DNA from 3 places in the Maritimibacter sp. genome. Region 3 is predicted to be linked to each of the others. Evidence: riboswitches for the same ligand, from Rfam matches in the RefSeq annotation. Region 3 holds a riboswitch; each other region holds the start of a gene.
The links. A riboswitch is a leader RNA that binds a small molecule or an ion and turns the genes downstream of it on or off. The one in region 3 is predicted to bind thiamine pyrophosphate.
Positions count from the first base shown of each region.

Region 1 (5,457 bases), on a different contig from region 3:
CCGAGAACGGCTCGTCCAGCAGGAGAACCGGCGTGTCCTGAACGATGGTGCGCAGGAAAGCCGCCCGCTGGCGCATGCCGCCCGACAGCTGGTCGGGGAAGCTGTCCTCGTGCCCCTCAAGCCCGAAGGCGGGGAACATGGCGCGCACCCGGTCGCGGGCGTCTTGGGGGCGAGTGCCCCGGATCTCCAGCCCGAGGCTCGCGTTCTCGGTGGTGGTGAGCCAAGGGAACAGCGTGTCTTGTTGTGGCTGGTAGGAAATGTCAGGGCAGGGCAGGGGGGTCGGCCTCCCCTCCAGCTGCGCGGTGCCGGTGACGTCGAGTTCCGCGGCCAGGACGCCCGCAAGCCATTTGACGACCGAGCTCTTCCCGCAGCCCGAGGGGCCAATCAGGCAGGTGATCGCGTTGCGGGGCAGGGTGAGGGAGAGGCTCTTCACCAGCACCTCCCGCCCCACGCGGATTGTCAGGTTCTCTACCTCAAGCATGGGTCACCCTCCGGAACCGACGGCCGGTGGCGCGTTCGACGATCAGAATGGCGGCGAGCAGGGTGAGCGTGAGCGTGGCCGAGATGACGACGGCGGCGAGGACGAGGTCGGCGCGGAAGTTGTTCTTGGCGGTCAGGATATAGATGCCCAGCCCCTGCCGCGCGCCCGCGTACTCGGCAAAGATCGTGGCGACGATGGCGTAGGTGGCCGAGATTCGCAGGCCGGAGAAGAACTGCGCCCGGGCTGAAGGAAGGGTGGCGCGACGGAACACGACCCACCGGGAGGCGCCCATCGAGACGAGCTGATCGCGAAAGGCACGCGGCTGGCTCGCGTAGCCCGCCATCAGGCTCACCACCATCGGGAAGAAGGTGACTAGGATCACGAGCAGTACCTTGGGCAGGAGTCCGAAGCCGAACCACAGGACCATGAGCGGAGCGAGGGCGACAATGGGGACCGTCTGGCTCGCCACGAGGAGCGGCATCATCCCCCGGCGCAACCAGAGCGCAAAATGGAGCGAGACCGACACCGCGAAGGCGAAGAGGATCGACAGGCTGAAGCCGACGCCGGCGACCCCAATGGTGGCGAGGGCGTGGCGCAAGATCTCGCGCCGTTCGACCCAAAGGCCGTTCGCCACGTCGCTTGGGGCAGGCAGGATGAGGGCCGAGGCGTCGGTGAGGAGGACATAGCCCTCCCATCCCGCAAGGAAGAGGGTCGCCAGCACGAGGGCCGGGTAGATATATCGCAGATACAACATTGCACTCCGAGCAGGGGCGGGGGCGCCCGTGCAGGGCTCTCAGGCGAGGCTGGGGCTGTTAGCGGAAGCGGTGAGGTCGACGGTCACGTGACCCTCGGCCGGGCCGAAGCGCAGGAACGCCTGGCGCAGAGTCTCGAATACCGCGCCTGCGTCGCCCCGCAGCCGGGTGCAGAAGTTCTTGGATTTCAGGAACGTGCCGCTCGACTTGAGGAAATCGATGCAGCCGTAGATCTCGTCCATGTGGTTGCCGCTGCCCATGACGTAAAGCGAGAACTGCACGTCGATGCCCACGCCCGTGGCCAAGGCGTTCTCGACCGCCTGGGCGGCAAGCGCCTGACGCTCGGCCAGGCTTTCGTCCTGTGCGCGCTCAAGCACTTCGCAGCGGCAGGAGGGATCGTCTGGCCCGCCCGGACAGCCGCGAGAGAGCGTGACATGCATGGTGACATGCTCTGGCCGCTTCGCCGAGGCGGCGAACAGGTCGCGGATCGCGTCGAGCAGCGGCTTCGGCGCGCCGACCATGAGGGTCGACATGTCGTCGGTCTCGATCCTCAGGTCGTCCTTGTAGGGGGTGAGGGCGTCGAGCCCGGCGGTGATGACCTCCACGAATTGAGACGTCATCGGATACAGTGACACTTGCGCGCCTATGAACATGCTAGCACCTCGCTCCGCTGGTATTATCCAGATCAGCTGTGAAAGGGTTCGCGCTGGATCGCGCATCTCAGCCCCGAGAAGGAGCACCCCTGGTTATGTGAGGGCACCGTCATGCTTGCGGTCTGGATTGTCAACAGGCGCTGGCGACCTGGAAATCGTGGATGTGGGCCTGACCTTGCCTGCGGAACATGGCACAAGATGGGCGAACAAGACGAAGGATCGCTGTTATGACCCGAACGGACAGTGCAGATGCCGCCCCTATGCTGTCGTTCCCGTTTGAGACGATGCCGGACTTCGGCGAAATGATCGAGATTGCCGATGGCATTCTATGGACCTGCATTCCGTTGCCCTATCGTCTGGACCACGTGAACATCTACTTCCTGCGCGACGGCGACGGTTGGGCGGTCATCGACACGGGCATACGCACGGAAGAGGCAATCGGGATCTGGGAGGCGATCTTCGCCGGTCCGATGCGCGGCGCGCGGATCACACGGGTCATCGTGACTCATGCGCACCCGGATCATATTGGGCTCGCCGGCTGGATGTGCGCGCGGTTCGATGCACCGTTGCTCACCAGTTTTTCGACCTACATGGGGTGTCAGGTGATTTCGCAGGGGCGCAGCGAGACCGCCACGCGCCATTCGTTCGATTTCTATCGCAGCCACGGGATGAGCGAGGAGCTGGCGAGCCTCGTCGCCATTCGCGGGAACGAATACCTGAACCGCGTGACGCCCCTACCGCTCGAGTTCCTGCGCCTCGTGATGGCGGATGTGATCGAGATTGGGACCCGCAGTTTCCGGGTCATGACCGGCGAGGGTCACGCGCAGGAGCAGGTGATGCTGTATTGCGAGGACGAAAAGCTGCTGTTCTCGGCCGATCAGGTGATCGAGCGGATTTCACCGAACATCAGTGTGTTCGAGGGAGATCCGCATGGTGATCCGCTGGGCCATTTCTTGCGATCCCTGCGGTTGATGCGGTCCGAGCTTCCGGATGACGTGCTGGTGCTGTCTGGCCACCGGCGGCCGTTCTACGGGCTGCACTCGCGTTGCGCTGAGCTCGAAGTTCATCATGAGGAGCGGTGCGATCTGATCCGGGACGCCTGTGCAACCGCGCCGCGTTCGGTCGCGGACCTTGTGCCGTTTCTGTTTCCCCGCACGCTCGACCCACATCAGATGAGTTTCGCCTTCACCGAAACGCTGGCCCACGTGAACCGCCTCGTCCGGCGCGCAGAGATCGAAACCCGCGAAAGCGAGGAGCGGATCGTGCACGTCCCCGCGGGATGACTTGGCCAGTCGAGAGGGCGTTTTCACGACGGCGATCTGATCGGGACCAGACGGTGCAGCTCACGGCGCCCACCGACCGACCGTGCGCGGCACAAACCTGCCCTCAAACCTCGTGCTCTCTACTTGCCCCGAAATTCTCACCTATGCTCAAGGCGACATTCGGTCCTGGCACGATCTTGCGAGGCTCGCCGACATCGTTCGACCGATGATGGGGATCACCACGGATGTGTGGGAGACTGCTATGGACACCATGGGCGCGATTGAAGCCTCAATCGTCATCGCCGCGGTGTTGGAGCGGTTCAGTGAGATCAAGAACCCGGGGGCTTATCTAAGAACCCTGACAATACGGTCGAAGGAAAGGCATTTCTCGAGCAGCCCGATGGTCATGGCACTTGGGCGAAGGACCGCAGCGTGAGGGTTCACAGCTGTGAACTCCAAACAGACAGCAGGGCAGGGGGTGAAGCGAGGGCAGGGGTGAGGCGGTTTGAGGTATAGAATTGACCTCTATGCCTCATAAATGGTTATGTCATGAGTTATAGAAAGGGGGCCTATCACTCATGGTATGGAACTGGCAGATACCCGGTTGGCCGGACTTCCGGTATGATCCGGAGGCATTGGCACCGCTCGAACAACGCTTTCTGCTGTCTTCGGGTGAAGTGCTGGGTGCCGTGCATCATGTGACACCGTCCGAGCGGGATCAGCTTCGCATCGATCTCCTGAGCGACGAGGCGATGAAGACCAGTGCCATCGAGGGCGAGATGCTGGATCGGCGCAGCGTCCAATCCTCGCTCCGCCGGCACCTTGGACTGGAACCGGGCAGCTATCCGGGCAAACCGCGTGAGCAGGGTGTGGCCGAGATGATGGTCGACGTCTATTCGACGTTTGCGGAGGCGCTTAATCACGGGACGCTTTTTCGGTGGCACGAGATGCTGCTGGCCTTCGACAAGCGGCTCGAAGTTGTTGGATCATACCGGCAGCACGCGGAGGCCATGCAGATCGTTTCAGGCCGGCCCGATCGCCCGGTCGTCCATTTCGAGGCCCTGCCATCCGCGCGGGTTCCGGCGGAAATGGACAGATATGTCGACTGGTTCAACCGGACCGGGCCGGAAGCCGAAGCGCCGTTGCCGGCGTTGACGCGGGCGGGTCTCAGCCATCTCTATTTCGAGAGCATTCACCCGTTCGAGGACGGGAACGGGCGATTGGGTCGTGCCCTCGCCGAGAAGTCTCTGGCGCAGAACATCGGGCAACCGAGCCTCATCGCGCTTGCCTTCACCATCGAGCGACAGCGGAAGGCGTATTACGATCAGCTTGAACGCCATCAGCGGACACTGGACGTCACGCCTTGGCTGGTCTGGTTCGCCGAGGCGGTTCTGGCCGCGCAGCAGGTCACGTTAGACCGCGTGGGCTTTTTCATCGCCAAGGCGCATTTCTATGACCGGCACCGCGACAGGCTGAACGAACGGCAGACGAAGGCGATCGAGCGGATGTTTCGCGAAGGGCCGGATGGATTCGAGGGCGGTTTGAGCGCGGAGAACTATCTTTCGATCACCGGGACGTCGCGTGCGACGGCGACGAGGGATCTGCAAAACCTGGTCGAGATCGGCGCCCTCACGCGCACGGGCGAACGGCGATACACGCGATACTGGCTGAACTTGGACCGGCCGCAAAGTCAGGCTTGAATTCTGAATATAGATAAAACCAATGAGTCCAAGTGCGAGGATGCTGCGATCCAGTGAGGCTCAAGCGCAGTAGAGACCGAACATGAACAATGAAGAAAACGGGCCCTTGGACAATACAGCCAAGTTGCGTCAGGTCGGGGGCACGGGCGGCGGGCTGACGTTTCGACGGCTTCAGATCTTCTGGGCGGTCGCGAACGCGTCGAGCCTGACGCGGGCGAGCAAGCAGATCGGGCTGGCGCAGCCGACGGTGTCACAGCAGATCGCCTCGCTCGAGGACATCGTCGGGATGCCGCTTTTCGAGCGCCGGTCCAATTCTCTCGAGCTGACCGAAGCCGGGCGGCAGTTGATGCGCTATGTGCAGAAAGTCCTCGAGAGTATGCAGTCGCTGGAGGACGGGCTGGGTGCCATCGGCGATGGGTCGCGCCGGACGCTGCGCCTTGCGGGTCTGAATTCGATTCTCAGGGTGCTGGTGCCGACCGCCATGGAAGCCCTGCACAAGAAGTTCTCGGAAATCGACTATGACATCCACGAAAGCGCGCCCGCGGAAGTCATCGAGATGCTCTATGCGCGGCGGATCAACCTTGGCCTGATCTCGTCGAATTCCATCGC
Region 1 is NZ_JACBWT010000003.1:205,501-210,957, reverse strand. It holds gene HOY44_RS21035 (ABC transporter ATP-binding protein) at 1-481, opposite strand, end outside; gene HOY44_RS21030 (ABC transporter permease) at 474-1,235, opposite strand; gene HOY44_RS21025 (YkoF family thiamine/hydroxymethylpyrimidine-binding protein) at 1,275-1,886, opposite strand; TPP riboswitch at 1,879-1,987, opposite strand; gene HOY44_RS21020 (MBL fold metallo-hydrolase) at 2,114-3,169, shown strand; gene repC (replication initiation protein RepC) at 3,252-3,584, shown strand; gene HOY44_RS21010 (Fic family protein) at 3,727-4,848, shown strand; gene HOY44_RS21005 (LysR family transcriptional regulator) at 4,931-5,457, shown strand, end outside.
Region 1: linked by a shared signal. The riboswitch ahead of HOY44_RS21025 (YkoF family thiamine/hydroxymethylpyrimidine-binding protein) and the one ahead of thiB (thiamine ABC transporter substrate binding subunit) in region 3 are both predicted to bind thiamine pyrophosphate.

Region 2 (5,457 bases), on a different contig from region 3:
CAGTTACGAGGAAAGCCCGGCCCAGGCCTTCCGCAACGCCGCGCGGCTGATGGCCGAAACCGGGGCCGGTGCGGTCAAGCTGGAAGGTGGCGCGCATATGGAAGACACGATCCGTTTCATCGTCGAACGCGGCATCCCGGTCATGGCGCATATCGGTCTGACACCTCAGGCGGTGAACGCGCTTGGCGGCTACAAGGTGCAGGGGCGCGGCGCGGATGCGGACCGGATCCTGGAAGACGTCCGTGCGGTGACCCGCGCCGGGGCGTTCTCGGTCGTGCTGGAAAAGGTGCCCGCCGCTCTGGCGGATCAGATCACCGCGGGTATCGACATTCCCACGGTCGGCATCGGGGCCTCTTCAGGCTGTGACGGACAGATCCTGGTGATCGACGACATGCTGGGCCTTTTCGATGCCTTCAAGCCGAAGTTCGTCAAGCGCTATGGCGATCTTGCCAGCGACGCCCGCACCGCCATCCGCACCTACGCCCAGGAGGTTCGCGCACGCAGCTTCCCGGCCCCCGAACATGTCTTTTCGCAGGAGGAACCAGGCACATGAAGATCATCCGCACCAAGGCCGAGCTGCGCGCCCTCACGCAAAGCTGGCGTCGCGCCGGGGACAGCATCGGCGTGGTGCCGACCATGGGCGCGCTGCATGCCGGTCATCTGAGCCTGGTCGACCGCGCCTGCGACGAGAATGACCGCGTGATCGTGACGCTTTTCGTGAACCCCAGGCAGTTCAACAGCCCCGAGGATCTTGCGAAATACCCCCGGACCGAAGACAGCGATGCCGAAAAGCTGACGCCCTATGGCGCGGATGTCCTTTATGTGCCCGACGGCCCGCAGATGTATCCCGACGGCTTTGCCACGACGATTTCGGTGACCGGTGTCAGCGCGGGCCTGTGCGGCGGGGCGCGGCCCGGGCATTTCGACGGCGTGGCCACGGTGGTGACCAAGCTTTTCCTGCAATGCGATGCCGACCGCGCGTATTTCGGTGAAAAGGATTACCAGCAACTTCAGGTGGTGATCCGGCTGGCCGAGGATCTGGATCTGAAGACCGAGATCGTCGGCTGTCCGACCGTGCGCGAGGACGACGGCCTCGCCATGTCGTCGCGCAACCTCCGGCTCGGGCCCGGGCCACGCGAAATTGCGCCGGTGATCGCCCAGGTCCTGGACGACGCCGCGCGTGTCATCTCCCGCGGCGGACAAGTCGCGCAGGCCCTCGATAACGCCAGGGCGGCGCTGCTCACTGCCGGGTTCGACACGATCGACTACCTGGAGTTGCGCAGCGATCCCGACCTCAAGCTGATGAACAGGGCAGACCGCCCCGGTCGCCTCTTCCTGGCCGCCTGGCTCGATGGCGTGCGCCTGATCGACAATGTCCCTGTCGCGGGTCTCGCAAGCGTCCCGGCTCCCGAAGATCACCCGCTCGAGCCGGCCTGACCCGGGCCGCCGCCTCTCAGTCCTGGGCTCGCAAACCGGACCGCGCGAGGGCGGCGATGAGATCCGTCCTGGTGACGATGCCGACGATCCGGCCCTTTTCAAGGACCGGCACCGCATCGACATCACCATCGGCCATCATCGGCAGGAGCACTCCGACCGGAGTCGCCGGTACCGCCCGAGGCCCGGCGACGCTCATGATGTCCTTGGCTCGGACCGGCTGCGTACGATCCTGGTCGATCAGGCGCCGAAACGCCGCGAGATAGCCACGGTCGAGCCGAAGCGCATCCTCGCGCGCTCGGTCGATCAGGTGAATCTGGAAGATCACGCCAAGATAATGCCCCTCGACCCCGGTCACCGGAAGCGATGTGAAGCGATGATGTCTGAACAGGTCCGCAATCTTTGACAGCGGAGTGTCTGGGCCAATGGTCACCAGATTACGCGACATGACGTCGGTCGCGAGAAGCGGACCTGTCCGGTGCGCGGCGGCCTGCAACTCGGCCGCGCCGATCAACCGCGCCAGGTCTTCGACACCCAGATTGAACGACTGGCGATACCGGTCCAGCAGCTCTTTCAGTTCTTCTCGGGACAGCCCGATGCGCTTGGCGGGATCGGGATCTTCGGTGCGGTGGCGACTTGGCTCATCGAACTGGCGGAATGGATATCTGCGCCCCGTGAGCCGGGCGTAGATCGCAGCACAGACGACCAGCGCGAGGGTGCCTGTGGCGACGGGCGCGGTCGCGAACCAGAGTCCAAGTCGCTCGACCGCCTCCGGGCTCATCGCCGCTGTCATGGCGACCGCACCCGCCGGGGGATGGATCGCGCGACACAGGATGCCGACCGTAATCGTCAGCCCGACCGCAAGGGCGATCCGCAGGACAGGGTCAGCGACCGCGGAACAGACCACCACACCGACCAGTGCCGCGAGAGTGTTGCCCACCACCGCCGACCACGGCTGCGCCAACGGGCTGTTGGGCATTGCGAACAGCAGAACCGACGTCGCACCGAACGGGGCAATCAGGTAAAGGCCGAGCGTCAGGTCGACCACGGGCGACAACAGGAATGCGCCCGTCACCCCAAGCCCGATCAGGGCGCCGATCCCGGCGCGAAGGGCCTCGGCTGGCGAGGGGCGGCCAATAACCGGGCCAAGCGAACGGAACAGGGACTCCATGACTGCTGCCTTGTCTGTTTTGCCTAAAGTTTCAGCAAGCGACGGCAGGCGCAAGCACATCCGCCCGGCATTGAACCGGGCGCTCAGCCTGATAAGCTGCCGCTCACCTAGGGGTGTCCCGACAAGGGGCTGAGATATCGCTGGCGATTGCAGCGCGGTGACCCTTTGAACCTGATCCGGATCATGCCGGCGAAGGGACAGGATCGCAGCGCTCTCTTGCCCTTGCCGGCCTCAGCATGACGAGGCCGCCTTGCCATATCAACCGACAGACCCACGCCCGATCCCGGCGGCCATCGCCGTAGTCGTGCGCGACACCCAGGTGCTTCTCGTGCGTCGCGCCAATCCGCCCGATGCGGGCCTTTGGGGATTTCCCGGCGGCAGGATTGACCCGGGCGAACCCCTGTTCGACGCAGCCATCCGCGAACTGGCCGAGGAGACCGGCGTTTCCGCAGACCCGCTGCGGGTGATCACGGCGCTCGACGCCTTTGATCACGACGGCACCGGCACCTTGCGCCGCCATTTCATCCTGGTCGCCGTCCTGTGCCGCTGGACCGCCGGAGACCCGATTGCCGCAGATGACGCGCTCGAGGCCCGCTGGATCGAGATCACGGCGCTGAAGGAAGGCCACCTCGCGCTCAGCCGCGATGTGGCCGAGCTTGCGGATCACGCGGCCGCCCTGATGGCAGAGGTGCCGGCATGATCCCCAATGTTCTGAGCATTGCAGGCACCGATCCCTCGGGCGGCGCGGGTATTCAGGCCGATATCAAGACCTTCTCCGCGCTTGGCACCTATGCCTGTTCGGTCGTCATCGCCGTGGTTGCGCAGAACACCTGCGGCGTGCGGTCGTTTCAGGCGCTCGATCCCGCTTTCGTGGCCGACCAGATCGACGCGGTCTTCGACGACGTGCGCATCGACGCGGTGAAGATCGGCATGATCGCCAACGCCGGGATCGCCCGCGCGGTGTCCGACCGGCTGCGCCATCACGCGGCGCGCAACATCGTGCTGGACCCGGTGATGGTGGCGAAAAGCGGTCATGCCCTTCTGGACCCGCCGGCGGTTTCGGCACTGCGCGAGGCGCTGGTGCCTCTGGCAGCAGTCATCACACCGAACCTGCCCGAGGCCGCCGTCCTGCTGAACCGTCCCGACGACTGGACCGCCGTGACCATGACCGCCGCCCTGCCTGAACTCCTGTCTCTCGGGTCCGACTACGTTCTGCTCAAGGGCGGGCACCTGTCGGGCGCGGACAGTACCGACCTGCTGGCCGGCCCCGAAGGTACGCAGACGCTGCGCGCGCCCCGTATCACCACGACCAACGATCACGGCACGGGCTGTACCTTGTCCTCGGCCATTGCCGCGCTGTTGCCCTATCACGACATGCCCGGGGCCGTGACCCGCGCCAAGGCTTATCTGCATGCCGCGCTGGCCCAAAGCGATGCACTGGACGTGGGTCACGGACACGGGCCGGTGCATCATTTCCACGCACTCTGGGCGTCAGACGGTTAGCGCGTCGATCCTGTCCCTCAGGGCGCGGGCGGCGGCCTTGGGGTCGGGCTGGCCGCAGATGGCAGAAACCACGGCGACGCCCTGCGCCCCGGCCTTTAAAGCCTGTGCCACGTGGTGGGCTTTCAACCCGCCGATCGCCACGGCGGGCACGGGGCTTGCTGCGACCTGCGCTGCCAGCCCTTCAAAGCCTACGGGGGCCTTGTGATCCAGCTTGGACGGCGTGGCAAAGACCGGCCCCGCCCCGATGTAATCGACCAGCGCCGGATCTACGGCGGCGGCCAGCGCGGGGGTCTCGACCGACAGACCCAGCACCATCGCCGCGCCGATCCGCGCCCGCGCCTCCTCGACCGCCATATCGCCCTGCCCGATGTGCAGCCCGTCGGCACCGATGGCAATCGCGGCCTCCACGTCGTCGTTCATGATCAGCGCCGTACCGGTCGCGGCCAGCGCGGCTTTCAGCGCGCGCCCCGTCTCGATCATCCGCGTGGTGTCTGCCGCCTTGTCGCGCAGTTGCACCACCGTCGCCCCACCCGCCACGGCAGCGCGGGCGGTTTCCACCATGCCGACCCCGGCGCAGAGGCCGGGATCGAGCACGAGGTAGAGCGACAGGTCCGGGCAGCGCCTCACGCGGCCACCGCCGCGTCATGGATCACCGCCCGCGACAGCGCTTCGGGCGTCACAGCGGCCAGCGCGTCCAGAAACCGCGGCGCAAAGCTGCCCGGCCCCGAGGCCCCCTCCTGCGCCCGTTCGCCCGCCACGGCGAAATGCGCCAGCGCGCCCACGGCGGCGTCGAAGGCGTCATCGGCCACCGCCGCATAGGCCCCGCAGAGACAGGTCAGCGAACAGCCAAGCGCGGTGTTCATGGGCATGTAGGGCGAGCCACCCTCGATCCTCACCGCGCGAATGCCGTCGGTCACGTAGTCGACCGCGCCGGTCACGGCGACCACCGCGCCGCTGGAGCGCGCCACCCGCCGCGCGCCCTTCTCCGCCATCTCGACGGCATCGCGCCCGTCGACTCCCTGCCCGTGGCTGGCCTCGCCCGCCAGCGACAGAATCTCCGAGGCATTCCCCCGGATAATCGTCGGGCGTTCGGCCACCAGCGCCTGCACCACCTCGCGGCGATAGCGTGTCGCCTGGCAGGCCACCGGGTCCAACACCCAGGGTCGCCCGGCCTGCTGTGCCCCCCGGATTGCAGCCCGCATCCCCGCCACGAAGGGCGGCGACAGGGTGCCGATATTCACCGTCACCGCACCTGCGATGCCGGCAAACTCCTCGGCCTCTTCGGCGGCGGACACCATCGCAGGGCTGGCCCCTGCGGCGACCATTACGTTGGCCGCGATGTTCATCGC
Region 2 is NZ_JACBWT010000003.1:24,289-29,745, reverse strand. It holds gene panB (3-methyl-2-oxobutanoate hydroxymethyltransferase) at 1-553, shown strand, start outside; gene panC (pantoate--beta-alanine ligase) at 550-1,437, shown strand; gene HOY44_RS20125 (HPP family protein) at 1,454-2,605, opposite strand; TPP riboswitch at 2,705-2,821, shown strand; gene HOY44_RS20120 (NUDIX hydrolase) at 2,856-3,305, shown strand; gene thiD (bifunctional hydroxymethylpyrimidine kinase/phosphomethylpyrimidine kinase) at 3,302-4,108, shown strand; gene thiE (thiamine phosphate synthase) at 4,097-4,735, opposite strand; gene thiM (hydroxyethylthiazole kinase) at 4,732-5,457, opposite strand, start outside.
Region 2: linked by a shared signal. The riboswitch ahead of HOY44_RS20120 (NUDIX hydrolase) and the one ahead of thiB (thiamine ABC transporter substrate binding subunit) in region 3 are both predicted to bind thiamine pyrophosphate.

Region 3 (5,457 bases):
CCCGGCGGCGTCATCCATCCGATAGGCCGACAGCAGACGATAGAGTTGCAGCGGCAGGGTGGGCGTGTCGGGCGACGCGAACAGGGCAATGACACCAAGGTCTCCCATCGACAGGGCCGCGGCAAGCCCGGCAGAAAACCCGAGCGGGCGGCGCAGGCGGGGCAGCCAGACGAGCCTGAACCGCGCCCACCCGGACATGCCGAGACCGTCTGCAAGCCGCCCGAAGTCGGCCTCGATCTGACCAAGCGCCGGCACCAGCGCACGCAGGGCGAAGGGCAACGACATCACGGCGTTGACGAGCGCGGTCACCGGAAGCGCGAAGGCGAACGGATCGGCCACCGGGAATATCAGGATGAACAGGCCCGTCCCGATCACGAGGGGCGAGGCCGCGATCGTGAGCGTCCCGATCGCCTCGACCAGCCGCGAACGGCTTTTCACGGCCCAGGCGGCAATGGGAAGCGCGAGCGAGATCGACAGCACGACAGACGCCATCGCCACGCCGAGCGAGCGCAGGGTCGCCGCGAAGACGGAGGGCGGGAGGGACGCAAGTGCGGGGATGCCGTCCACGGCGATCATCGCCATGGGCAGAACCAGAAACAGCGTGGCGAGCGCGATCAACGCGGCGTCGAGCGCGCGCAACGCGGGCGAATTCGCATCCCAGCGCATCACGGCGCGGTCGAGGCCGGAGCCGAAGCCGGATGGCAAGGCGACCTTCAAGGCGACCAGCGCGACGGCGGCCCCGAGGACGAATTGCACGAGCGCCAGAAGGGCCGCCTTGCCGAGGTCGAAGTCGAGGCGGAACGCCTGATAGATCGCCAATTCGATGGTCGTGGCGCGCGGCCCGCCGCCAAGGGCGAGCGCGACAGCGAAAGACGTTAGGCACAGCAGGAAAATGACGAGGAAAGCCCCCGGAACCACTTCGCGCAGCATCGGCCTTTCGAGATGCCGGGAAATATCGCGGGCAGTCATGCCGAGAGACGCGGCAAGGCGGAAGCGTTCGGCAGGAATGGCGAGCCATCCTTGCAGAACCAGCCGGGTCGCAAGCGGGAGGTTGAAGAACACATGGGCCAGCACGACGCCATGAAAGCCGTAGATCGAAATGGGCTCGAAGCCGAGGGCGACGAGCGCCTGACTGACGATCCCGGACCGTCCGAAAACGCTGATGAGCCCGAAGACCGCCACGATCACGGGCAGGATGAACGGAGCGCCAAGCAACACGACCAGCAGGCTACGGCCCGGAAATCGCCGTCGCGCGAAAGCCCGCCCGATAGGCACCGCCAGCACGACCGACAGGGCCGCCGACAGCGTTGCCTGTAGCAGCGTGAACCGCAGGGCGGCCCAATCCGCCACACCGAACCCGCCCGCACCTTCGGCCCGAACCGCAACCGCCGCGAGCGTCCCCAGCGTCAGAAGGAGAACGAGGGCGAGGGCAATGGCCCCCGCCCCGGCGGTCCGCGTCACCGCGTCGATGCCGCGCGCCATTCCTCGATGGCGTCGTCACGGATCGCTTCGGCCTCGGCCCCCAGATAGATCAGGGCATTCTCCGGCTCATGCAGTGTCTCGAACCCGTCCGGCAGGCCTTCGGTCGGGATCTTTGCCGGGTACATCCAGTTGGTCGTGGGGATCGCGGACTGGAACCCATCCGTGAGCATGAAATCCATGAACATATCGGCCAGTTCGCCCTGTTCGGTCGACGCGACCTTGCCCGCGATTTCGATCTGCATGTAGTGGCCGTCGTCAAAGGCGGCTGCCGCCTTGGTGTCGTCGTCCTCGGCAATCAGGTGGTAGGCAGGGGATGTGGTGTAGGACAGGACCATGTCCGCCTCGCCCTCGACGAACATGCCGTAAGCTTCGGACCATCCTTTCGTCACGGTGACGATCTGGTCGTTCAGACGCTCCCAATACGCGCCCGCCTCTTCGCCGTAGACCGCCTTGACCCAGAGGACGAGACCGAGGCCGGGTGTCGACGAGCGCGGGTCCTGAATGAGGATCGACAGGTCGCTGTCGGCCAGTTCTTCGAACGAGGTCGGCGCAGTGTCCACTTTGGTCTTGTCATAGACGAACGCGAAATACCCCCAGTCGAAGGGCAGGAACAATTCGTCCTGCCATTCGATCGGCAGGTCGAGCTGCGGGCTTTCGATGCCGTGCGGGGCGAACAGCGCGGTTTCGCGGGCGGCCTCGGCAAGGTTTTCGTCGAGGCCGAGCACGACGTCGGCCTCGGTCCGGGCGCCCTCGAGCCGCAGGCGCGACAGGATTTCGGCCCCGTCGCCGACGGCCACGAATTCGAGGTCGCAGTCGCAACGCGCCTCGAATGCTTTTTCGATCACGGGGCCGGGGCCCCATTCGGCGACAAAGCTGTCATAGGTGTAAACGGTAAGGGTGTCTTGCGCGTTGGCGACGCTCGCCAAGCCCACAAGTCCCGCTGCGATGATGGGTGTTCTCATGTCATCCTCCATTGCGACGGGCGAAAGTCCGGCAGGATGACCTGTGATGGTCCTGACCTTCCCTCCGCCGGTGCTAGCCGGTTCAGGTTCAACGGGTTCGCTTTCGCATCTCAGCCGGACGACTTGCGTCGCACGGGCACCCCGAGGTGAGGCAGACACTATGCATCGAACCCGGCGCTCGCAAGGGGGTGTCACCGAAAGGTGTGTGCTGGCGCACGCGCTTTGGGAGCCACGTCCCGCCACTGGCGGGCCGCGGCGGTGCGAGAGGGCGCTGCCCTCTCGCGCTCTCCCGAGGTTTTGCGAAACGAAGAAGAGTTGAGGTTTTCCGGGGGGTCGGCTACCGAAGCGGCAAAGGAGCCGGGCCATGATGAACTCTTTCGGGCATATCTTTCGGGTGACGACCTGGGGCGAAAGCCACGGGCCTGCGCTTGGGGCGACCGTGGACGGTGTGCCGCCGGGGGTGACGCTGGACGAGGCGATGATCCAACACTGGCTGGATCGCAGAAAGCCGGGTCAGAACAAGTACACCACTCAGCGGCGTGAACCCGACGCGGTTCGCATTCTGTCGGGTGTCTACGAGGGCGAGACGACCGGGACGCCCGTGCAGCTCATGATCGAGAACACCGATCAGCGGTCCAAGGATTATGGCGATATCGCCGAGAAGTTCCGGCCCGGCCATGCCGACATCACCTATTGGCAGAAATACGGTATCCGAGATCCGCGCGGGGGCGGTCGGTCATCGGCGCGCGAAACGGCGGCGCGCGTCGCGGCGGGCGGTATCGCGCGTGAGGCGCTCAAGATGCTGGTGCCGGGGATCGAGGTACGCGGCTACATGACCCGCATGGGCGAGCACGAGATCGACCGCAGCCGTTTCGACTGGGACGAGATCGAGCGCAATCCGTTCTGGGTGCCGGACGCCGAGGCTGCCGCGACATGGGCCGACTACCTCGACGGGTTGCGCAAGGCGGGCTCGTCCGTCGGCGCGGTGATTGAGGTGGTCGTGCGCGGTGCGCCCGCAGGCCTCGGGGCGCCGATCTACGCCAAACTCGACACCGATCTGGCCGCTGCGATGATGTCGATCAACGCCGTGAAGGGCGTCGAGATCGGCGAGGGCATGAACGCGGCCTGCCTGACGGGCGAGGCCAATGCGGACGAAATCTACATGGGGAACGACGGCAAGCCGGTGTTCTCGTCGAACCACGCGGGCGGCATCCTTGGTGGCATCTCGACCGGGCAGGACATCGTCTGCCGGTTCGCGGTCAAGCCGACATCGTCGATCCTGACCCCGCGCAAGACGATCACGAAAACGGGCGAGCCGGCCGAGATCGTCACCAAGGGTCGTCACGACCCCTGCGTCGGGATCCGTGCCGTACCCGTGGGCGAGGCTATGGCGGCCTGTGTCATTCTCGATCATCTGATGCTGCACCGGGCGCAGGTCGGTGACGGGCCACGGGGCAAGATCGGCTGATGCTGTCGATCCTCGGGATCACCTTTCCGATCTTCGCGGCGATCGCGCTTGGCTATGGCCTGGTCCGCTGGCGGGTGTTCCGGCCGCAGGACATGCGGGTGTTCGGCGCCTATGTCATGAACATCGCGCTGCCCGCCCTGATCTTCAACGCGGTCGCGACACGGGACATCGGCGAGGTGTTCAACGTGCCCTACATGGCCGCGTATCTCGCCGGGGCTCTGGTCACGATGGGGATCGCGTTCGGCTGGTTTTCGGCCATCACCGGGCCGCAGCGCCGCGCTGTCGGGGCGATGGGTGCGTCCTGTCCGAACTCCGGTTTCGTCGGAGCGCCGCTGATGCTGTTGCTCTTCCCCGATATCGCCGGGCTCATCCTCGCCATGAACATGCTGGTCGAGAACGTGGTCATCGTACCCGTGGCGCTCGCCCTGATCGAAGCGTCCAAGGGCGGGGGGCTGAACATCGGAAAGGTGCTGATCGGCGTCATCCGGCGGCCGATGGTGATCGGCCTGATCCTCGGTCTCGTCGTGTCGGTGATCGGGATGCCGCTGCCGGGTCCGGTCGACCGGCTCGTCGGCATGGTGGCGGGGTCCGCCGCCGCGCTGGCGCTGGTCGTGATCGGCGGATCGCTCGCCGGGCTGTCGGTGAAAGGCAATGTCGCACTGGCGGCCCAGATTTCGCTCGCCAAGCTGGTGGTGCATCCACTGGTGACGGTGGGTGCCGTGATCCTGTTCGGCGTGCTGGGCCTTGGTCTTTCCGGAGATCTGAGGACCGCCGTCATCCTGTCGGCGGCGATCCCTATGTTCACGATCTACACGGTTCTGGCGCAGGAGACGGGGCACGAAGGCCTCGCCTCGCTCGCGCTCCTGATGGCCACGGTCGCGTCTTTCGTGACGCTGAACGTGGCGATTTTCCTGCTGGTCTAGGCCGTCGCGGTGGCGAGCGCCGCGTCGAACAGAGCCTTGATATCCTCGTAGGCCGTTCCCGCGACGATCCGGGCGATTTCCTTGCGGTCGGGACCGATCGCGATCAGGGTCGAACGGCGCGGAACCTTGAACGACGTGGTGATGTCGTCGCGTTTGTAGGTGTCCCAATCCACCTCGATATACGTGATCTTTTCCTTGTAGGCCGGGTTCTCGTCGAACAGGCGCGAGATCACGCGGCGTTGCGCCTGACATGTGCCGCACCACGGGGCGAAGTAGTCGAGGACCACGGGCGTTCCGGCATCGAGAGCCCGATTCACAGCGCCCGGCGTATAGGCGATGGTGGCGGATTGGCCGAGCGTCGGGATCAGAGCGACGGCGGATACTGTGGCAAGGAATGAGCGACGGTTCATAAGGACCTCCCTAGATGGAAACGGACAGATCGACGAGCCAGGCGGGCATGTTCGACAACAGCCAGGCATCGATCATGTGGTTGATACGGAACAGGATGGCGAAGCCGACCAAAAGAAACGCGGCGCCAAGAACGGGGCGTGACACGTTGGCGAATTTCCTGAGCGCCGTGGCCCGCAGGCCGTAGCCGATGGCGAGGATCAGGGTCGAAACC
Region 3 is NZ_JACBWT010000001.1:1,727,877-1,733,333, reverse strand. It holds gene HOY44_RS08850 (thiamine/thiamine pyrophosphate ABC transporter permease ThiP) at 1-1,482, opposite strand, end outside; gene thiB (thiamine ABC transporter substrate binding subunit) at 1,458-2,444, opposite strand; TPP riboswitch at 2,487-2,598, opposite strand; gene aroC (chorismate synthase) at 2,809-3,912, shown strand; gene HOY44_RS08835 (AEC family transporter) at 3,912-4,835, shown strand; gene HOY44_RS08830 (thioredoxin family protein) at 4,832-5,245, opposite strand; gene HOY44_RS08825 (cytochrome c biogenesis CcdA family protein) at 5,256-5,457, opposite strand, start outside.